2 regions of the Ureibacillus thermophilus genome follow, and region 2 is predicted to be linked to the other one. Evidence: a T-box and tRNA genes for the amino acid it is inferred to sense, from the RefSeq annotation. Region 2 holds a T-box; the other holds one or more tRNA genes.

Region 1 (8,992 bases), 150 kb from region 2:
CACAATGGATTCAAAATGGAATTGATTTAAATATTCGAAAGCTGTGTCAACCCCGACTTGGGTGAATAGCCTCAAAGCAGCAGTGTTTAAACTATATTTGAATGCTGTTTTGATTGAAACGTTGCCATACACAGCCCCTCCATAGTTTTGCGGACAGAAATTGCCGATGCAAAACTTTCCGCCGTTAACGGTAGATGCCGGAGTATAGTTAGTCGTTTCAAAAAGGGGTGCATACACAATCAGCGGTTTAAAGGAGGAGCCTGGCTGTCTATACGCTTGATAAGCCCGGTGAAAATCATATTTCTTATAGTTTTTCCCCCCGTAGATGCTGACAATTTCCCGAGCGCTATTGTCAATGACGACAGCGCTTGCCTGCAAGTTGGGAATCGTTAACAGCGAATCGATTGAATTCTCGATCTGATTCTGTTTTTCAGAATCTAAAGCTGTGTGAATGATGATGCCGGAATGAAGCAATTCTTTCACTTTTTCATTTAATTCTTTTTGAACTAGTTTTTTGGCTTCCGGCGTTGCTTGTTCCATCTTTTCAGTATAGCCTTCATTTTCTGCAATGAGCTGTTTTAGTTCATGCAAGACGTAAGTGCTGTAATCAGGAAATTTTTGTGTTTTTTGTTTAATATTCAACTTGATTGGTTCATTTTTATATGTATTGGCTTCCTCGGCTGTTATGATTTGTTCATTGGCAAGTAAATCTAGCAAACGTTCTTGGCGCGCTTTCGTATTCTCGAAATTTTTCAAAGGGTCGTATAGGGATGGATTATTTGGAATGGCTGCAATAAATGCCATTTGTGCTACGGATAATTCCTGCAGAGGTTTATTAAAATAATATGTAGCTGCCCCTCCAATTCCGTACACCTGATTGGCAAAATACATTTCATTTAAATACATTTCTAAAATTTCATCTTTCTCATAAAGTTTTTCCAGTTCATGGGCATAAAAAATTTCCATCAGCTTTCGTTCATAGGTTTTCTCTTCAGATAAATAAAGTATCCGAACAAGCTGCTGGGTAATGGTGCTGCCGCCTTGTTGAATGGAATTTACTGCGGCATTGGCCACAACTGCTCTCATGATGGCGCTCATATCAAAACCAATATGCTGATAAAAATCCCGGTCTTCGCTCAAAATAAAAATTTGCTTCACGATTTCAGGAATCTCATCGAGGGAGAGGGGTTCCCTCCATTCCACATAGTCTTCATCGAAAAGATTTCCGTTTCGATCAAACATTTTTACAGGAAGCTGTGACTTTATTTCTGGAAGCTGAATTTCTTCTTCCAATTGTTGTTGATGGGCTTGTGCTTGTGCCGCTTCTTCCCAAATTTTTTCAGCCAGTAGATATATCAGAGGGAAAAAACAAATAATCATCACATAGCCTATGAATTGTTTCACATTTATTCCTCCTCGGCTATCTACAAGAAAGAATACCATAATTTTTGCTGGATGTTCTATTTTTCAATGGATTTTCTTATAGGAATAAAGGGAAATTAGCAGAAAAAAGAATTGTTTTGTGGTAAACTGAAACGAGAATAAGTCGAAATTGAGTCATTGCTTTGATTTTATTTATAAAGGAGAAGAAAGAAATGTACCCACAATTAACGAAGGAATTAAACCCTGGAGAAATTTTAGTTGAAATGAAAACAACAATGGGTTCAATTAAAATCAAATTGTTCCCGGAACAAGCGCCTAAAACTGTGGAAAACTTTTTGGGCCATGCCAAGTCAGGTTATTATGAAGGGATTATTTTCCATCGCGTGATTAAAGACTTTATGATTCAAGGCGGCGATCCAACTGGAACAGGAATGGGAGGGGAGTCCATTTGGGGCCACCCGTTTGAAGATGAATTCCATCCAGAGTTGTTCAATTTGCGCGGAGCCCTTTCTATGGCTAATGCGGGACCTAATACAAACGGCTCTCAATTTTTCATCGTTCAAATGCCATATGTGCCAGAAGAAATGGTTGCGCAAATGGAGCAGGCAGGTTTTCCGAAAGAAATTATTGAAGAATATGCACGCATTGGCGGCACGCCTTGGTTGGATTATAAGCATACGGTATTTGGCCATGTGGTAGAAGGCATGGATATTGTAGACAAAATTGCGAATGTGGAAACAGATTTTCGCGACAAACCAGTGGAAGACGTAAAAATTTTATCAATTACAGTGCTTGAATAATATCATGGAAAGAAGTGATAAAGGTGAATCACCTTTTGCTTTATGGCTATTTTTTATATTTCCCGGAGGATAAATCCGCTTATATCCCTGCAATTGTGGAAATGATTTTTCTAGTTCTCTTGTGTTTGGCGGTCTTTTTTGCCGTAAAAAGACTTTCAAAAAGACAAGAGATGAAAACGAAAGAGTTGGAAGAGCGGATTTTAATGGAAAGGGAAAAAGAGAAGGAAAAACATACAGAACTGAAGTAATTTGAAAGGCTGTCCGGAATTGTTTTTCCGGACAGCCTTTTAAAATTGCGCTATATTCAGGAAATATTCCAATGGTATGCAACAACAAGAAAATCTCCTTAATTTTCCAAACTCTTTTTTTGGTGGTATTTTATTAATGAAAAATTTAAAAATATTACATAGGAAATAGTTACAGCAACGGTTATTAAGATGAACCCTTTCCACCCCAGATGATGATAGACGGGAGCGACAAGAGTGCTTCCGGATGCAACCCCGATGTGAAAATGATGTTTTTAATACTAAACACATTATTAAGATAAAGCTTTTTTGAATCGTTCAACGCCATCTTTGACGGTTTCAAATGGACAGGCCAAGTTGATGCGGAGGAAGCCGCGTCCTGCTTCGCTATATTTTGTTCCAGGCTCCAGTGCTAGTTTTCCTTTATTTAAGAGACGGTCCATCATTTCTTCTTCAGAAAGCCCTGTTCCCCGATAGTCAACCCAAACGAGGTAAGAAGCTTGCGGTCGGATAACCCGGATGCCATCCAATTGATTCAATTCTTGTTCTAAGTATTGAATGTTTTTGGCAACGTATTGAATCATTTCATCAAGCCATTCGTCGCCTTTTTCATACACCGCTTGAACTCCCGCAGCGGCAAGGGCATTCCAATCGTCTAAACCATGGGCTGCTTTGTTTCGAAGCAACGCATTGCGCAATTTTACGTTTTCCGCCACAATCATGGCTGCATGAAGACCTGCCAAGTTGAATGTTTTTGTTGGGGCGATGCAGGCAATGATTTTTGCTTTGTCAGCGCCTTCTACTGTCATTGTTGGGATATGCTTGTATTCGTCAAAGACAATATCGGCATGGATTTCATCGGAAATGAGCAGCACATCGTATTGAACGCACAATTGAACAAGTTTTTCCAGTGTATCTTTTGACCAAACGACTCCTCCTGGATTATGAGGGCTGCATAGCACATACGCTTTTACTCCTGATTTAAAGGCTTCTTCTAATTTTTCAAAGTCATATTCGTAAATATGCTCTTCGCTTTCCACTAAATCGCATTCCACGACTTCCAGTTTCAGCCCTTTTGGAATAGTGAAGAACGGAGGATATACAGGTGTCGAGATACATACTTTATCTCCAGGTTCAGTAAAAGTTTCAAGGATAGTTGCAATTGCTGGAACAACCCCGCTGTGGAAAATCAAAGCTTCTTTATTGATATGCCAATTATGGCGGCGTTTAAACCATTTCTGAATAGCTTCTTTGCACGCATCGCTTATGTAGGAGTATCCAAAAATTGGATGATTTAAACGTTCTTTAATGGCGTCAATTGCCACTTGAGGAACGGCAAAGTCCATATCTGCCACCCACATTGGCAGCACATTGTCGATATCTTCCACAGCGTATTTTGCGCGATAGCGTTCTTTAAATTTGTCCCATTTTAAACTGTTCGTATTTCGTCTTTCGTATATTTCATCAAAAGAAATTGTCACAATTATCACTCTTTTCTATTTAATTTTTTATCTTTAAATATAATGATTATATGATATCATAAGAAGGAAAATATAGAATAATGTAAGGTGAAATCGTGGAGAACGGATTAATGAACAAAAAAGCAAAAATTGCTTTAATGCAATGGGATCCTTTTCAACTGGGAGAAGAAGCTTATGAACTTGAATCCAATGATGTCGTTTTAGCATTACAGAAAATCGATGACCCGACGGAACTAGCTCGGGTGATTCAAAAAGTGTACGAGCAATCCTTTCAAATTTGGATTCCTTTTGAAAACTGTGTTGAAATGGCATATCGATTGATTGCTATTAAATTTGAAGCTAAAAGTATTATATAAAAAAGTGTCTTTTGTTGTAAGAGACACTTTTATTTTTTTGCTATTTTTTTGGATTATCGAGTAGATGAAGGACGTTAAGCAGGTATGCAAGTTATTTATTCAGGTTGGAAGTTTTTTTCAAATTATGGCGATTCTTTGTTGTGGCTATATTGATTATGTTATAATTTAACATGAGATATATATGCAGTGAAAGAAAGTAGGAACAAACATGATAAAACAATATAAAGTAGGTGACGTTGTAACAGGAAAGGTGACCGGGATTCAACCATACGGAGCTTTTGTGGCATTGGATGAAGAAACGCAAGGGCTTGTACACATTTCTGAAATTACCTATGGTTACGTTCGGAATATTGAAGATTATTTTAAAATAGGGGACGAAGTTCAGGTAAAGATCCTTGATATAGATGAACGTAACGAAAAAATCAGTTTATCGACCCGTGCGCTGCAAGACCCACCGCAAAAGAAACTAGAAAAGAATCCAAAGATATCTTTGCAGGAACGCGTAAATGAACATGATGCAAACGGTTTTCAAACTTTGAAAGAAAAACTTCAAGATTGGATTGAAAGAGGCTAGAAACATACTAACATTAGTAGTACAGACCTAGGCCAAGGTTTGTGCTACTATTTTTTTATAGTAGAAGTGAAGGAAGGTCGAACAGCTCCTGGGACCACCTCCTTCTCCGCCATTATGTATAATGGCCCCTTGGTCAAGTGGTTAAGACACCGCCCTTTCACGGCGGTAACACGGGTTCGAATCCCGTAGGGGTCATAAAAAAATTAAAATTGAATAAAAAATATATTGAAAAAAATAGTTTATATGATAGAATAATTCTTGTCTTTGAAAAAATGTCTAGTGATGATGGCAAAGAGGATACACCCGTTCCCATACCGAACACGGAAGTTAAGCTCTTTAGCGCCGATGGTAGTTGGGGTCTTCTCCCTGCGAGAGTAGGACGTTGCTAGACTTAATCGGAGGATTAGCTCAGCTGGGAGAGCATCTGCCTTACAAGCAGAGGGTCGGCGGTTCGATCCCGTCATCCTCCATTAATAAAAAATATGCCGGCGTAGCTCAATTGGTAGAGCAACTGACTTGTAATCAGTAGGTTGAGGGTTCGATTCCTTTCGCCGGCACCATTACGAGCCATTAGCTCAGTGGTAGAGCATCTGACTTTTAATCAGAGGGTCGAAGGTTCGAGTCCTTCATGGCTCACCATTTATTTTGCGGGTGTGGCGGAACTGGCAGACGCACTAGACTTAGGATCTAGCGCCTTACGGCGTGGGGGTTCGACTCCCTTCACCCGCACCATATTTAATCATGCGGAAGTAGTTCAGTGGTAGAACACCACCTTGCCAAGGTGGGGGTCGCGGGTTCGAACCCCGTCTTCCGCTCCAACTGCCGGGGTGGCGGAATTGGCATGCGGAAGTAGTTCAGTGGTAGAACACCACCTTGCCAAGGTGGGGGTCGCGGGTTCGAACCCCGTCTTCCGCTCCAACTGCCGGGGTGGCGGAATTGGCAGACGCACAGGACTTAAAATCCTGCGGTAGGTGACTACCGTACCGGTTCGACTCCGGTCCTCGGCACCAAACAATGTAAAAGCGCCAGTAGCTCAATTGGATAGAGCGTCTGACTACGGATCAGAAGGTTGTGGGTTCGACTCCTGCCTGGCGCGCCATAAAAAAAGGACCGGGAAGTAGCTCAGCTTGGTAGAGCACTTGGTTTGGGACCAAGGGGTCGCAGGTTCGAATCCTGTCTTCCCGACCAGAGACACGGGGCATTAGCTCAGCTGGGAGAGCGCCTGCTTTGCACGCAGGAGGTCAGCGGTTCGATCCCGCTATGCTCCACCATAACTTAAAATGATTTGGCGGTGTAGCTCAGCTGGCTAGAGCGTACGGTTCATACCCGTGAGGTCGGGGGTTCGATCCCCTCCACCGCCATCCCAAGGACCTTTAGCTCAGTTGGTTAGAGCAGACGGCTCATAACCGTCCGGTCGCAGGTTCGAGTCCTGCAAGGTCCACCAAAGGTTAAAAGAATAGAAATATGGAGGAATACCCAAGTCTGGCTGAAGGGGTCGGTCTTGAAAACCGAGAGGCGGGTCAAACCGCGCGGGGGTTCGAATCCCTCTTCCTCCACCATTTAAAATCATCGCGGGGTAGAGCAGTCTGGTAGCTCGTCGGGCTCATAACCCGGAGGTCGCAGGTTCAAATCCTGCCCCCGCAACCAAACGGTTCCGTAGTGTAGTGGTTAACATGCCTGCCTGTCACGCAGGAGATCGCGGGTTCGAGTCCCGTCGGAACCGCCATAAAGTGGTTCAGTAGCTCAGTCGGTAGAGCAAAGGACTGAAAATCCTTGTGTCGGCGGTTCGATTCCGTCCTGAACCACCATTAATTGCGGGTGTAGTTTAATGGTAAAACCTCAGCCTTCCAAGCTGATGTCGTGGGTTCGATTCCCATCACCCGCTCCAGAATGGGCCTATAGCTCAGCTGGTTAGAGCGCACGCCTGATAAGCGTGAGGTCGATGGTTCAAGTCCATTTAGGCCCACCATAAAATTCCGAAGTAGCTCAGTGGTAGAGCAATCGGCTGTTAACCGATTGGTCGTAGGTTCGAATCCTACCTTCGGAGCCATACGGAGAAGTACTCAAGAGGCTGAAGAGGCGCCCCTGCTAAGGGTGTAGGTCGGGGTAACCCGGCGCGAGGGTTCAAATCCCTCCTTCTCCGCCATTATGTATAATGGCCCCTTGGTCAAGTGGTTAAGACACCGCCCTTTCACGGCGGTAACACGGGTTCGAATCCCGTAGGGGTCATAGTAAGCCCGAAATATGTGAGATAAATAAAAAAATGCGCACCCTCTGGTACGCACGATGAATAGCCCTTCAATCCCAAGTTTTTTCGGATTGAGGGCTATTTTGCCATTGCACATGATTCACGAATTGTTTTCGACCATGGCAAATAGCGATCTAATATTTCTGGCTGTTGATGGATTGGTAAACTTGGGAGTTCCGACAATACTTTCACTAAGTATTGATAAAAATCAATTCCATTCGCTTTTGCCGTTTCAGCCAAGCTTAAACAGATGGCATTTGCATCGGCTCCCGATTCACTCACGGAAAACAGCCAGTTTTTTCGTCCAATGACATTCGGCCGAATCGCATTTTCAGCTGGGTTGTTGTCCATTTCAATGCGTCCATCATACAGAAAAGCTTTTAAACCTTCGGCGTGCTTCAATGTATATTCCGCAGCTTTGGCAAGGGCATTCTTCCCATAGAAAGGAGATTCGTCAATCCATTTGAAAAATGCCTCAACGATAGGTTTGGACTCTTTTTGTCTAGCTTTTCTCCGTTCGCTCGGCCGAAGTTTCTTAAATTTCCGTTCTAGGCGGTAAAGTCGATCACAATAATCGACACCAATCCGTCCATTTTTACTTTCGGCTTTTAACCAGTATCGACGAACATGAGCCCAGCAGTTGGCAAAATGAATATTTGGCACATCATGGTATGCAGAATATCCATCGCAGATAATCGTCCCTTTAAAGCCTTTCATAAAGTCAGTCAAAATTTCCCGACTTCGGGATAAAGCACTATGGAACAGAACAATTGCTGGACCTTGAGATCCTACGCTACGGAACACCCAGTTGTAAGCTTTAGATTGAGCTGGCTTTCCATCTGAGCGGTTCAATACTTGGGCATAGGTTTCATCGACATGAAGAATTGATTTTTTCATGAGGGTTTCTTTCATTCGATTATATAATGGAAGAAGCCAATCTTCTGCCGTGCGAATCACCCAGTTGGATAGGTTCTTATCATTGGTTAGTAAACCATAACGATGCCATTCCTTTACCTGCCTATATAAGGGTAAATAAAGAATAAATTTATCATAGATGAGTTTTGCTAAGACCGTTGGTCCTGCGATACTTCGCAGAATGGCAGGTTGCGGTGCTTTTCCACGTTTGATTTGTGAGTCTTTATTCGAATCTTTTTTACAAGACCTGCACTCATAAGCGTGTTCAATATGCTGAACACGCTTCATGGTAGCTGGTATGAATTTTGCTTCTTCCCGCACAATAGTGCTACCAATCTCTGTCATAAGTGATTGACAACACTCGCATTGTAAGTTTTCTGGATGATGATGAATTTCTTCAATTTCTAAACCATCCATAAAAGAATCATTTCGTTTTTTCTTGTTATGTCGTTTACGAACAACTGTGTATGTCACAGTGTCCGTGCTTTTTTCTCCTGTGTGCTCAGGTTCATTAAAAAAAGGGTCGTCATCAAACAAAGAACACTGTCCATCTGGAGCTTGATACTTTGATTTTTCAGATTTTGAGCCATAAAGCCGTTTAGTTAAATAACGAACTTGTTGTGACAATAATTCAATTTGTTTCAACAATTCATCATTTTTTTGATTGGCATGAGCTAGTTGCTCTTCTAATGACTGAATTAACTTTTCGTATGAATCATTGTTCACAACATCCACCACTTTTCCGTACTGATTCTATATAGAGTTGATTATATCATGAATCGGTATTTAGAAGACACCTTTTTTCGATTTTTGGATGGCTTTAGGTTGTTGAATCGAGAGCCCTTCCAGTAACCATCTAAGCTCCTGTTGAGTCAGATTTCGAACCTCATTTTCGTTTCTGGGCCATTGGAGTTTGCCATTATCGATTCGTTTGTATAACATGGCGAAGCCATCCCCATCAAAATATAAACATTTATACCGGTCTTTCTT
Region 2 (8,992 bases):
CCCGTTTCGATGATGTCCGCTCCACAAAAAATGCCTTCTTCTTTTGCATAGAAAGTGAATGAGCCTTTCTCCTTGCTCGAGAAAATCGTTTCGCTGGAAAGGTCGCCATCTCCAATATCTTCATTGAAAAACTGTTTCAACATTTCCTTTAATTGAATGTGGTTCATATTTTTATCCCTCGCATAGTCATATGCTCTTATGAAAAGTATTTAAATTATTTGCAGTTGTCTTGACATCTATATTTACATAAAATAAAGGATAAAACAAGCTTTTCTATCATACAGCTAATAGTTATCATTTGTAGAAACGGGGAATTTTTATGATTTATTTAGACTATGCGGCCACAACGCCCATGCTGGATGAAAGTATTGATGCCTATTGCATTGCTAGCAAGGAAGTGTTCGGCAATGCGTCAAGCTTGCACGACGCAGGAGGACAAGCTGCGTTTCTTTTGGAAAATTCAAGGGATGTAATTGCGGAAAAAATGGGCGTTCCTCGGGATGGTGTTATTTTTACGGGTGGAGGTACGGAAGGAAATATTTTGGCGATTTTGTCCCTTGCCCGTGCTGGAAAAGGAAAACATATCATTACTTCAATGGCGGAGCATACGAGCATTCATGCGGCCATGAATACGCTGGAAAGAGAAGGATATGAAATAACAAGGCTGCCGCTTGCTGAAAAAGGGATAATCGATTTAGACTTGCTGAAAAAATCGATTCGACCGGATACTGCACTTATTTCCATTCAGCATGTCAATTCTGAAATTGGAATCATCCAACCGGTGCTTGAGATTGCAAAAGTTGCACAAACATACAACATTCCCTATCATGTAGATTGTGTACAATCCTTTTGCAAATTGGATATCTCGGAGTTTTCCTCATACGTTGATGCCATCACTGTGTCTGCCCATAAAATTGGTGGACCAAAAGGCTGCGGTGCGGTATATTTAAATCCGCGAAGAAGGATATTGCCCCTATATCCAGGGATAACCCACGAAAGGGGATTGAGAGGCGGCACGGTCGATACGCCGGCCATTTATGCCTTTGCCAAAAGTGTGGAACATTTTAAATATGATCTCAATCAATATTGGAAACTTCGGATTCAATTAAAAGAAGCGATTCAAGAAACTTGCTGCTATTTTATTGAATCAGATGAAGCCCATCAGCTCCCAAGCATTTGCGGCTTATGCATGAAGGGTGCAGAAGGGCAGTATGTGATGCTGAGATTAAATGAAAAAGGGATTTGCATTTCCACAGGAAGTGCCTGCGATATTCACAGCAAATCCGGCACTAAGGCGATGCTTGCCATGGGGCGCAGTTTACAAGAAGCGCGCACATTTTTCCGCATCTCCTTTGGCATCCATACGAAGGAAGAGGATATTCAAAAGCTTAGCACAGCATTGTTCGAATTAAATCGAGAAATCAAAACAATGAAATAAAGGCGGTCTTTAACTTATGAAGCGGATTGAATCAAAGCAAAATGCATTAGTCAAACATTGGAAAAAACTCGTTTCCACAAAAAAAGAACGGGATAAGACTGGCGAATATATTGTGGAAGGTTTTCATTTAGTGGAAGAAGCATTGAAAAATAAAGAACAAATCATTCAGATTATCAAACGGGAAGATGTGGACCTTCCCCTTAGATGGTCATTGGATGATGTTCAGCTTGTGGAAGTGACGGAAGCGGTGGCAAAGGAAATCGCCGAAACCGAAACGTCCCAAGGTATTTTTGCCCATTGCAAACAGAGTGATATTTCTGAAGCAGAAAAATTCAAATGGACAAAATTGCTTCTCATCGATAGCGTCCAAGATCCAGGTAATATCGGCACAATGGTACGCACAGCAGACGCAGCTGGAATCGATGCGGTTATTTTAGGAAAAGGCTGTGCAGATTTATACAATCCAAAAACATTGCGTTCCGCCCAAGGCTCCCATTTCCATCTTCCAGTCCTTCGAGGAAATTTGTTGGATTGGATTGAAGCATTGAAGGAAAGACAGATTCCAATTTACGGTACGGCCCTTGAGAATGCGGTTGATTACCGCAATCTCGATAAGCATGAAAAATTTGCTTTAATTGTAGGAAATGAAGGCAGCGGCGTCCAACCGGAATTGTTGGAGAAAACCGATCAAAACGTAATAATCCCAATTTACGGGCAAGCAGAATCTCTGAATGTGGCAGTTGCAACCGGAATTTTATTGTATAAGTTGATGGAATAAAAAACATACTAACATTAGTAGTACAGACCTAGGCCAAGGTTTGTGCTACTATTTTTTTATAGTAGAAGTGAAGGAAGGTCGAACAGCTCCTGGGACCAAATAGAGTCCGTATTAAAAACAGACCAACTTCACACCCTTATTTGAATCAGTTTAGTATGTTGGGTCCATAGAGACCGTGTATAAGAAAGTGGAATCGATAAGGCAATGTGAAGAACTTCTATGTTTGGCTAAAAAGGAGAGGCAGAAAATATGAAACACGTAGTGGCATTTGATGTCAGTATGGGGAAAAGTACAATGGTCATTTACGACCGTTATCGTCAATGCGAATATGAGGGTGAAATAACCCATAACCGTTACTCTTTCGAGAAATTAAACGAAACCCTTATAACTTTAACACAAAAAGATGGACAGGCCCCTGATATTGTCTTTGAAGCAACAGGCGTATATTCAAAACCACTAGAACGATTCTTAGGTGATCAAGGTTATATGTATTATCGAGTTAACCCACTCGAAGCGAATATTCAAATGGCTTCAATGAGGAGACAAAAAACAGATAAAAGCGACGCTCATGAACTTGCGAAAACTCACTTTAGAGTTGAACGTGAACAAACTTATCAAGAAGAGGAAAATTCCCAAACCAATTTCAAAAATAAGGAAACAGAGCGAATGGAAAAACTCATTGTTTTCTCCATTCGCTCTGTTTTTATGGACTTTTTAGACAAGCCCTTTTTTTCATGGGGAGTTGTCATGAAAGGGGTTTCATTATATAATGAACTTGAATATACAAACTATTCTGAAAATTATATCATTAAAAAACTTAAAACAAAATCCTTTTCATTTTCTCCTTCTTCAAAATTATGTAAATATAATTTTTCTTTCTTTATGTTTTTACACTCCGCAGTATTCACACAACGATTTACTCCTTTTTATGTAAAAATACATCATTCCAATTTTTAAACTGTAACAGCTGGATTTACTTCAAGCAGCTTTTCCTAAATCACTTTTTACAATAAGCATTGTCCTTATTTCGAATGGTTTACGAGGGAAATTAAAATTTCCCATTTTTATAATTTTTATGAGGAGGTTTTTTATGAAATTAATCGAACAGCTTATAGGAGTTTGGCAGTTAATTTCATTTGAAGACAGGGATTCCAATGGGCAGGTGATTTATCCTTTAGGGGAGGATCCGACTGGTTATCTTATGTATCATCCTGATGGATATGTGTCTGCCCAATTAATGCGCAAAGGGCGTCCTCCATATGCATCTGGTGATTTGCTTCAAGGAACAACGGAAGAAATGGCTAAAGCTGCAAGGGGATATCTTGCCTACGTAGGAAAATTCGAAGTGAAAGAAGAAGAAAATCGAATCATTCATTATATTGATGTGAGCCTAAATCCAACCTTAATCGGAACTGAATTGCACCGAATTCCTTCCTTTGACGGAGAAATGATGACGCTACATAATGGGAAAAAACCGGATCAGAAATTTGTTTTTAGAAGGGTGGAAGATTTGGACCACTTGAAACAATTGGCGATTTATCGTAGAATAAACTAAGATTTTTCCATTTATAATTGAATATGGTTAAATGCGTTTGGAGCGGGAAGAGTAAATATTCATCGGCTGCATGACAGGGAGCATAAGCCGCGACTGAAAGCTTATGTATGCAGTAGAATATTGAAGTTCACCCCGCAAGCAGCGTCCGGGACCAGAGATTATTCTCTGTAAAGGATTGCCGGCCAATGCCGTTATGTCAATGAAGTGATTGCATATTTGCAATAACTAGGGTGGTACCGCGAATGTTCCTCGTCCCTTGATTTGGGGCGAGGTTTTTTTATTTTGATCAAAGGATGAATAGATTCACAAAATTCATCCATTTGTTCACCAAAAGATAAAAAATTCACAAAATCTGTCAATATTGGTGCAAAAATGGTCAACATACAGATGATAAAGTATTTAGGGAGGTTACATGATGGAACAGCAACTCAAGCAAATAGAGCAAGAAGCCGTTGAAAAAATTGCGGCTTGTACGAATTTGAAAGAACTGAATGATATTCGTGTGAAATACTTAGGGAAAAAAGGATCCATCACAGAAGTGTTGAAAGGAATGGGAAAACTTTCGCCTGAAGAGCGTCCGAAAATCGGGGCTCTTGCCAATACGGTGCGGGAAAAGGTTACTCAAGAGTTGGAAGAGCGGGCAAAATTTTTAGAAGAACAGCAAATCCGAGAGCAGTTGGAAAAAGAATCGGTGGATGTAACTCTTCCTGGACGCAAAGTGCGGGTTGGAAACAGACATCCTTTAACACGCGTTGTGGAAGAATTGGAAGATTTATTTATTTCCATGGGTTATGAAGTGGCGGAAGGTCCTGAAGTGGAAACGGATTATTTCAACTTTGAAGCGTTGAACTTGCCAAAAGGACATCCTGCCCGCGATATGCAAGATACGTTCTATATTACGGAAGAAACGCTTCTTCGCACTCATACATCTCCTGTTCAGGCGAGAACAATGCTTGCCAAAAAAGGTAAACCGTTCCGCATCATTTGCCCTGGGAAAGTGTATCGCCGCGATACAGACGATGCGACTCACTCCCATCAATTCATGCAAATTGAAGGGCTTGTAGTTGGAGAAAACATTCGCATGAGCGACTTAAAAGGCACGCTTGATAAATTGGCGAAAAAAATGTTTGGCGAAGATCGCGAAATTCGTTTGCGTCCAAGTTTCTTCCCATTCACAGAGCCATCTGTAGAAATGGACATCTCCTGCTTCCGCTGTGGAGGAAAAGGATGCAATGTATGTAAACATACAGGATGGATTGAAATTTTAGGAGCCGGCATGGTTCATCCAAATGTGCTTGAAATGGGCGGATATGATCCGAAAAAATTCTCTGGTTTTGCTTTTGGAATTGGTGTAGAGCGCATTGCGATGTTGAAGTATGGAGTAGAAGATATTCGCAATTTCTATATCGATGACATTCGATTCTTATCACAATTCCATCGGGCAGAAGGATAAGGAGGGTACATCATGTTAGTTTCATTGAAATGGTTGCAAGAATATGTAGATATACAAGGATTATCAGCAGAAGAATTAGCGGAAAAAATCACTCGCGCTGGTATTGAAGTGGATTCCGTCATCGATCGTTCTCAAGGCATGACAAATATCGTCGTTGGTCATGTTTTATCAAAAGAAAAACATCCGGATGCCGATAAATTAAGCGTTTGCCAAGTGGATGTCGGTACGGATGTTAGACAAATCATTTGCGGCGCGCCAAACGTGGCTGCAGGCCAAAAGGTAATCGTGGCGTTGCCTGGTGCCAAACTTCCAGATGGCATCAAAATTAAAAAAGCGAAAATGCGCGGCCAAGAATCAAACGGAATGATTTGCTCATTGCAAGAGTTAGGCATTGAAAGTCGCGTTGTGCCAAAAGCGTATGCGGATGGCATTTATGTATTGCCTGATGATGCAGTGCCTGGTTCCGATGCGCTGGAAATTCTTGGACTTCGGGATACAGTGTTGGAGCTTGATTTGACGCCAAACCGCTCCGATGCCCTCTCCATGCTGGGGGTTGCCTATGAAGTGGGCGCTATTTTATCAAAAGACGTAAAATTGCCGGAAATTCAATATGAAGCTTCTAAAGAAAGAGCAGAAGATTACATCAAAGTTCGCGTAGAAGCGCCAAAAGAAAATCCATTATATGCAGCAAAAGTCATTAAAAATGTGAAAGTGGCAGAATCGCCATTATGGTTGCAGCACTATCTAATGGCAGCGGGCGTTCGTCCTCACAATAACGTTGTCGATATTACAAACTACGTATTGCTCGAATATGGCCAACCCCTTCACGCTTTTGACTACGATGCATTAGGTACAGGCGAAATCGTCGTCCGTTTGGCAAATGAAGATGAAAAAATTGTCACTTTGGACGATCAGGAACGAACACTTCAAAGCCACCATTTGGTCATTACAAATGGAAAAGAACCGGTTGCCGTTGCAGGCGTGATGGGCGGAGCCAACTCAGAAGTAACGGAAAAAACGACAACGGTTGTATTGGAAGCTGCTTATTTTGACGGATTATCTGTTCGCCGCACATCAAAAGATTTAGGGTTGCGTTCCGACTCCTCTGTACGTTTTGAAAAAGGCGTCGATCCAAATCGAGTGTTAGAGGCCCAAGAGCGGGCAGTGCAGCTCCTTGCTGAACTTGCTGGCGGAGAAGTGCTGGAAGGAACGGTGCTTGTCGATGAACTTGATAAAACACCAGCACGCATTGTCATTTCACCGGATGATATTAATGCAAAATTAGGCATGAAAATTTCGTTGGAAGAAATGATTTCCATCCTTCAACGTTTGAAATTTGATGTGGAGGCAAAACGCGGTTTATTAGTAATCGATGTGCCGACTCGCAGACAAGATATCAAAATAGCAGAAGATATGATCGAAGAAATTGCAAGACTTTACGGCTACGATGAAATCCCAATCACATTGCCTGAAGGAAAAACACAGGTCGGTGGTTTGACACCTTATCAACAAAAACGCCGCATTGTCCGCAACTTCTTGGAAGGGGCAGGACTCTATCAAGCCATTACGTATTCATTAACTTCCGAAGAATGGTCTCAAAAATTTGCGTTGAAAAAAGAGGAAACAACGAAATTATTAATGCCAATGAGCGAAGACCGCACAACACTTCGCCAAAGCTTGATTCCGCATTTATTGCAAGCAGCAAGCTATAACATGGCACGCCAAGCGGATTCCGCATGTTTATATGAAATCGGCTCTGTATTCCTTGGCAAAACAGAGGAAGGATTGCCATTTGAAGAGGAGCATGCAGCCTTTGTCATCACTGGAAAATGGGTGGATGATGCGTGGCTCGGAGATAAACGCAATGTGGATTTCTTTGTGGCAAAAGGCATTGTGGAAGGATTAATCGAAAAATTAGGTTTAACAGAACGCATTACCTATGAAAAAGCAACGATGGATGGACTTCATCCTGGACAAACAGCAAACATTTTGCTTGATGGTGAACGAGTTGGTATCATTGGTGGACTTCACCCAGCAGAACGAAAAGCATGGGATTTAAAAGAAACATATGTAGTAGAGTTGAATTTACATGCATTATTGCATGCTGAAGCAAAAGGAGTTGAATACGAGCCGGTACCACGCTTCCCAATGGTAACGCGGGACATTGCCGTGGAAGTAGATCGAGCTGTTTCTGCCGGAGAACTTGAAAACATCATTCGCAAAGCGGGTACGAAGTTGTTAAAATCGGTGAAAGTATTCGATGTATATGAAGGAGAGAACATCGAAGCAGGCAAAAAATCTGTTGCCTTCACATTGACATACTTCAACCCTGAACGAACTTTAACGGATGAAGAAGTGGCAAGCGCTCATGAAAAAGTATGGAAAGCATTAGAAGAAGCCGGCGCGGCAATCCGATAACATTACAAATTGTCACAAGTACACATGCAAAGGCTGGAGCTGATTCCAGCCTTTTTTTATGCACCCTTTTTCCGGCTCCATGAGGAAAAGGATAGAGGTAATTTATAGAATTATTTAGAAGGGCGTTCATCTATTTCTTGAGTTTTTGGATTGAAAGAGCCATATAAAGCACCAAGCACTCCACTGATTGAATGAATCAGTCCAAAGGTATAAACATCGAAATAAAGTTGTCCAGTTTCTTCGCTGATTTCAAAAAGGGAGGCGCCAATCGAATTTTTCATATCCATAAACAGGTATAAAAAAAATGCAGTAAGCAAAAGGCCTCCATAAATAACAAGCCATTTCCCTCGATTTTTTCCTATGCGAACAACGGTTAAAAAATAGCGGAACGTTGTAAATAAACTTAAGAGAATAAATGGAAACAAAAATATCATGCAGATGAATCCTAAATTTCCTGTTGTTCCACTAACTTCCGTTTCAAAGAGCTGGTTGACAATTAAAAAGCCGAAAAAGGTAATGGCCAAGCTGATCAGCCAACTTAATCGAATCACACACATCATCCATTCTTTTGCATTATTGGATACAACTATTAATTATAGCGCATCTTGAAAAGAAAAAAGCCCTTAAGAAAAAAATTCACTTTCAAGGAATTTTCAACATTTTGTAGAATAAAGAATGTGAAGAAATAGAAAAGGGGATGAGGAAGTTGTTAACAAAAGAAAATGCTGTGCTTGTGTTGATTGATATTCAGGGGAAGCTTGCCCGCATTGTGGACAATAGCGAATTTGTCATTGGAAATATCGCCAAAATGGTGCAAGGGGCAAAAGTTTTAGGGTTGCCGATATTATGGCTGGAGCAATATCCAAAAGGGTTAGGCCCGACAGTGGAAGAAATTGCTCAGCATCTACCGGATGAAAAGCCTATTGAAAAAATTACCTTCAGCGCTTATGATACGGAGGAATTTGTTAAAGCCCTGCAAGCGACTGGACGCAAAAAAGTATTAATTGCCGGAATTGAAACGCACATATGCGTATATCAAACAACTGCCCACTTGTTGCAAAACGGCTATGAAGTGGAAGTGCTGGCTGACTGCGTATCGTCCCGCACGGCTTTAAATTCTGAAATTGGTCTAGAGAAAATGAAGCAAATCGGCGCAAAACTCACAAGCGTTGAAATGGCATTATTTGAAATGCAGCAAATCGCAAAAGGCGATGAATTTAAAGCTATCAGCAACATTGTAAAATAGAAGTTTCAACAAGCTGTCTAGAAAATAGAGTTTCTAGGCAGCTTTTTATTCAAAGGCACTGCAAGGGAGGAGCGTCTTTCAGTAATATTTAAAAAAAGAAAAGA

Evidence for each region. The T-box of region 2 lies ahead of pheS (phenylalanine--tRNA ligase subunit alpha). A T-box ahead of a tRNA ligase gene usually reads a tRNA of that ligase, here a tRNA-Phe.
Region 1: it has a tRNA-Phe gene. The T-box ahead of pheS (phenylalanine--tRNA ligase subunit alpha) is inferred to sense a tRNA for this amino acid. The anticodon was not compared.

What each region holds. Positions count from the first base shown of each region.
Region 1 is NZ_CP036528.1:2,517,799-2,526,790, reverse strand. Features, by position in the region: gene DKZ56_RS12600 (transglycosylase domain-containing protein) at 1-1,404, opposite strand, end outside; gene DKZ56_RS12595 (peptidylprolyl isomerase) at 1,596-2,183, shown strand; gene DKZ56_RS12590 (hypothetical protein) at 2,207-2,431, shown strand; gene DKZ56_RS12585 (MalY/PatB family protein) at 2,722-3,909, opposite strand; gene DKZ56_RS12580 (DUF1871 family protein) at 4,020-4,265, shown strand; gene yugI (S1 domain-containing post-transcriptional regulator GSP13) at 4,474-4,839, shown strand; tRNA gene DKZ56_RS12570 (tRNA-Glu) at 4,963-5,034, shown strand; rRNA gene rrf (5S ribosomal RNA) at 5,115-5,230, shown strand; tRNA gene DKZ56_RS12560 (tRNA-Val) at 5,237-5,309, shown strand; tRNA gene DKZ56_RS12555 (tRNA-Thr) at 5,324-5,399, shown strand; tRNA gene DKZ56_RS12550 (tRNA-Lys) at 5,404-5,478, shown strand; tRNA gene DKZ56_RS12545 (tRNA-Leu) at 5,487-5,571, shown strand; tRNA gene DKZ56_RS12540 (tRNA-Gly) at 5,583-5,657, shown strand; tRNA gene DKZ56_RS12535 (tRNA-Gly) at 5,683-5,757, shown strand; tRNA gene DKZ56_RS12530 (tRNA-Leu) at 5,761-5,849, shown strand; tRNA gene DKZ56_RS12525 (tRNA-Arg) at 5,862-5,938, shown strand; tRNA gene DKZ56_RS12520 (tRNA-Pro) at 5,951-6,027, shown strand; tRNA gene DKZ56_RS12515 (tRNA-Ala) at 6,035-6,110, shown strand; tRNA gene DKZ56_RS12510 (tRNA-Met) at 6,127-6,200, shown strand; tRNA gene DKZ56_RS12505 (tRNA-Ile) at 6,207-6,283, shown strand; tRNA gene DKZ56_RS12500 (tRNA-Ser) at 6,306-6,398, shown strand; tRNA gene DKZ56_RS12495 (tRNA-Met) at 6,410-6,486, shown strand; tRNA gene DKZ56_RS12490 (tRNA-Asp) at 6,490-6,565, shown strand; tRNA gene DKZ56_RS12485 (tRNA-Phe) at 6,572-6,647, shown strand; tRNA gene DKZ56_RS12480 (tRNA-Gly) at 6,654-6,727, shown strand; tRNA gene DKZ56_RS12475 (tRNA-Ile) at 6,732-6,808, shown strand; tRNA gene DKZ56_RS12470 (tRNA-Asn) at 6,815-6,889, shown strand; tRNA gene DKZ56_RS12465 (tRNA-Ser) at 6,893-6,985, shown strand; tRNA gene DKZ56_RS12460 (tRNA-Glu) at 6,997-7,068, shown strand; gene tnpC (IS66 family transposase) at 7,166-8,740, opposite strand; gene tnpB (IS66 family insertion sequence element accessory protein TnpB) at 8,789-8,992, opposite strand, start outside.
Region 2 is NZ_CP036528.1:2,368,428-2,377,419, reverse strand. Features, by position in the region: gene nadC (carboxylating nicotinate-nucleotide diphosphorylase) at 1-167, opposite strand, end outside; gene DKZ56_RS11800 (cysteine desulfurase family protein) at 320-1,438, shown strand; gene DKZ56_RS11795 (TrmH family RNA methyltransferase) at 1,455-2,216, shown strand; gene DKZ56_RS15590 (IS110 family transposase) at 2,466-3,173, shown strand; gene DKZ56_RS11785 (lipocalin-like domain-containing protein) at 3,307-3,771, shown strand; T-box leader at 3,799-4,031, shown strand; gene pheS (phenylalanine--tRNA ligase subunit alpha) at 4,187-5,224, shown strand; gene pheT (phenylalanine--tRNA ligase subunit beta) at 5,237-7,642, shown strand; gene DKZ56_RS11770 (hypothetical protein) at 7,753-8,193, opposite strand; gene DKZ56_RS11765 (hydrolase) at 8,349-8,888, shown strand.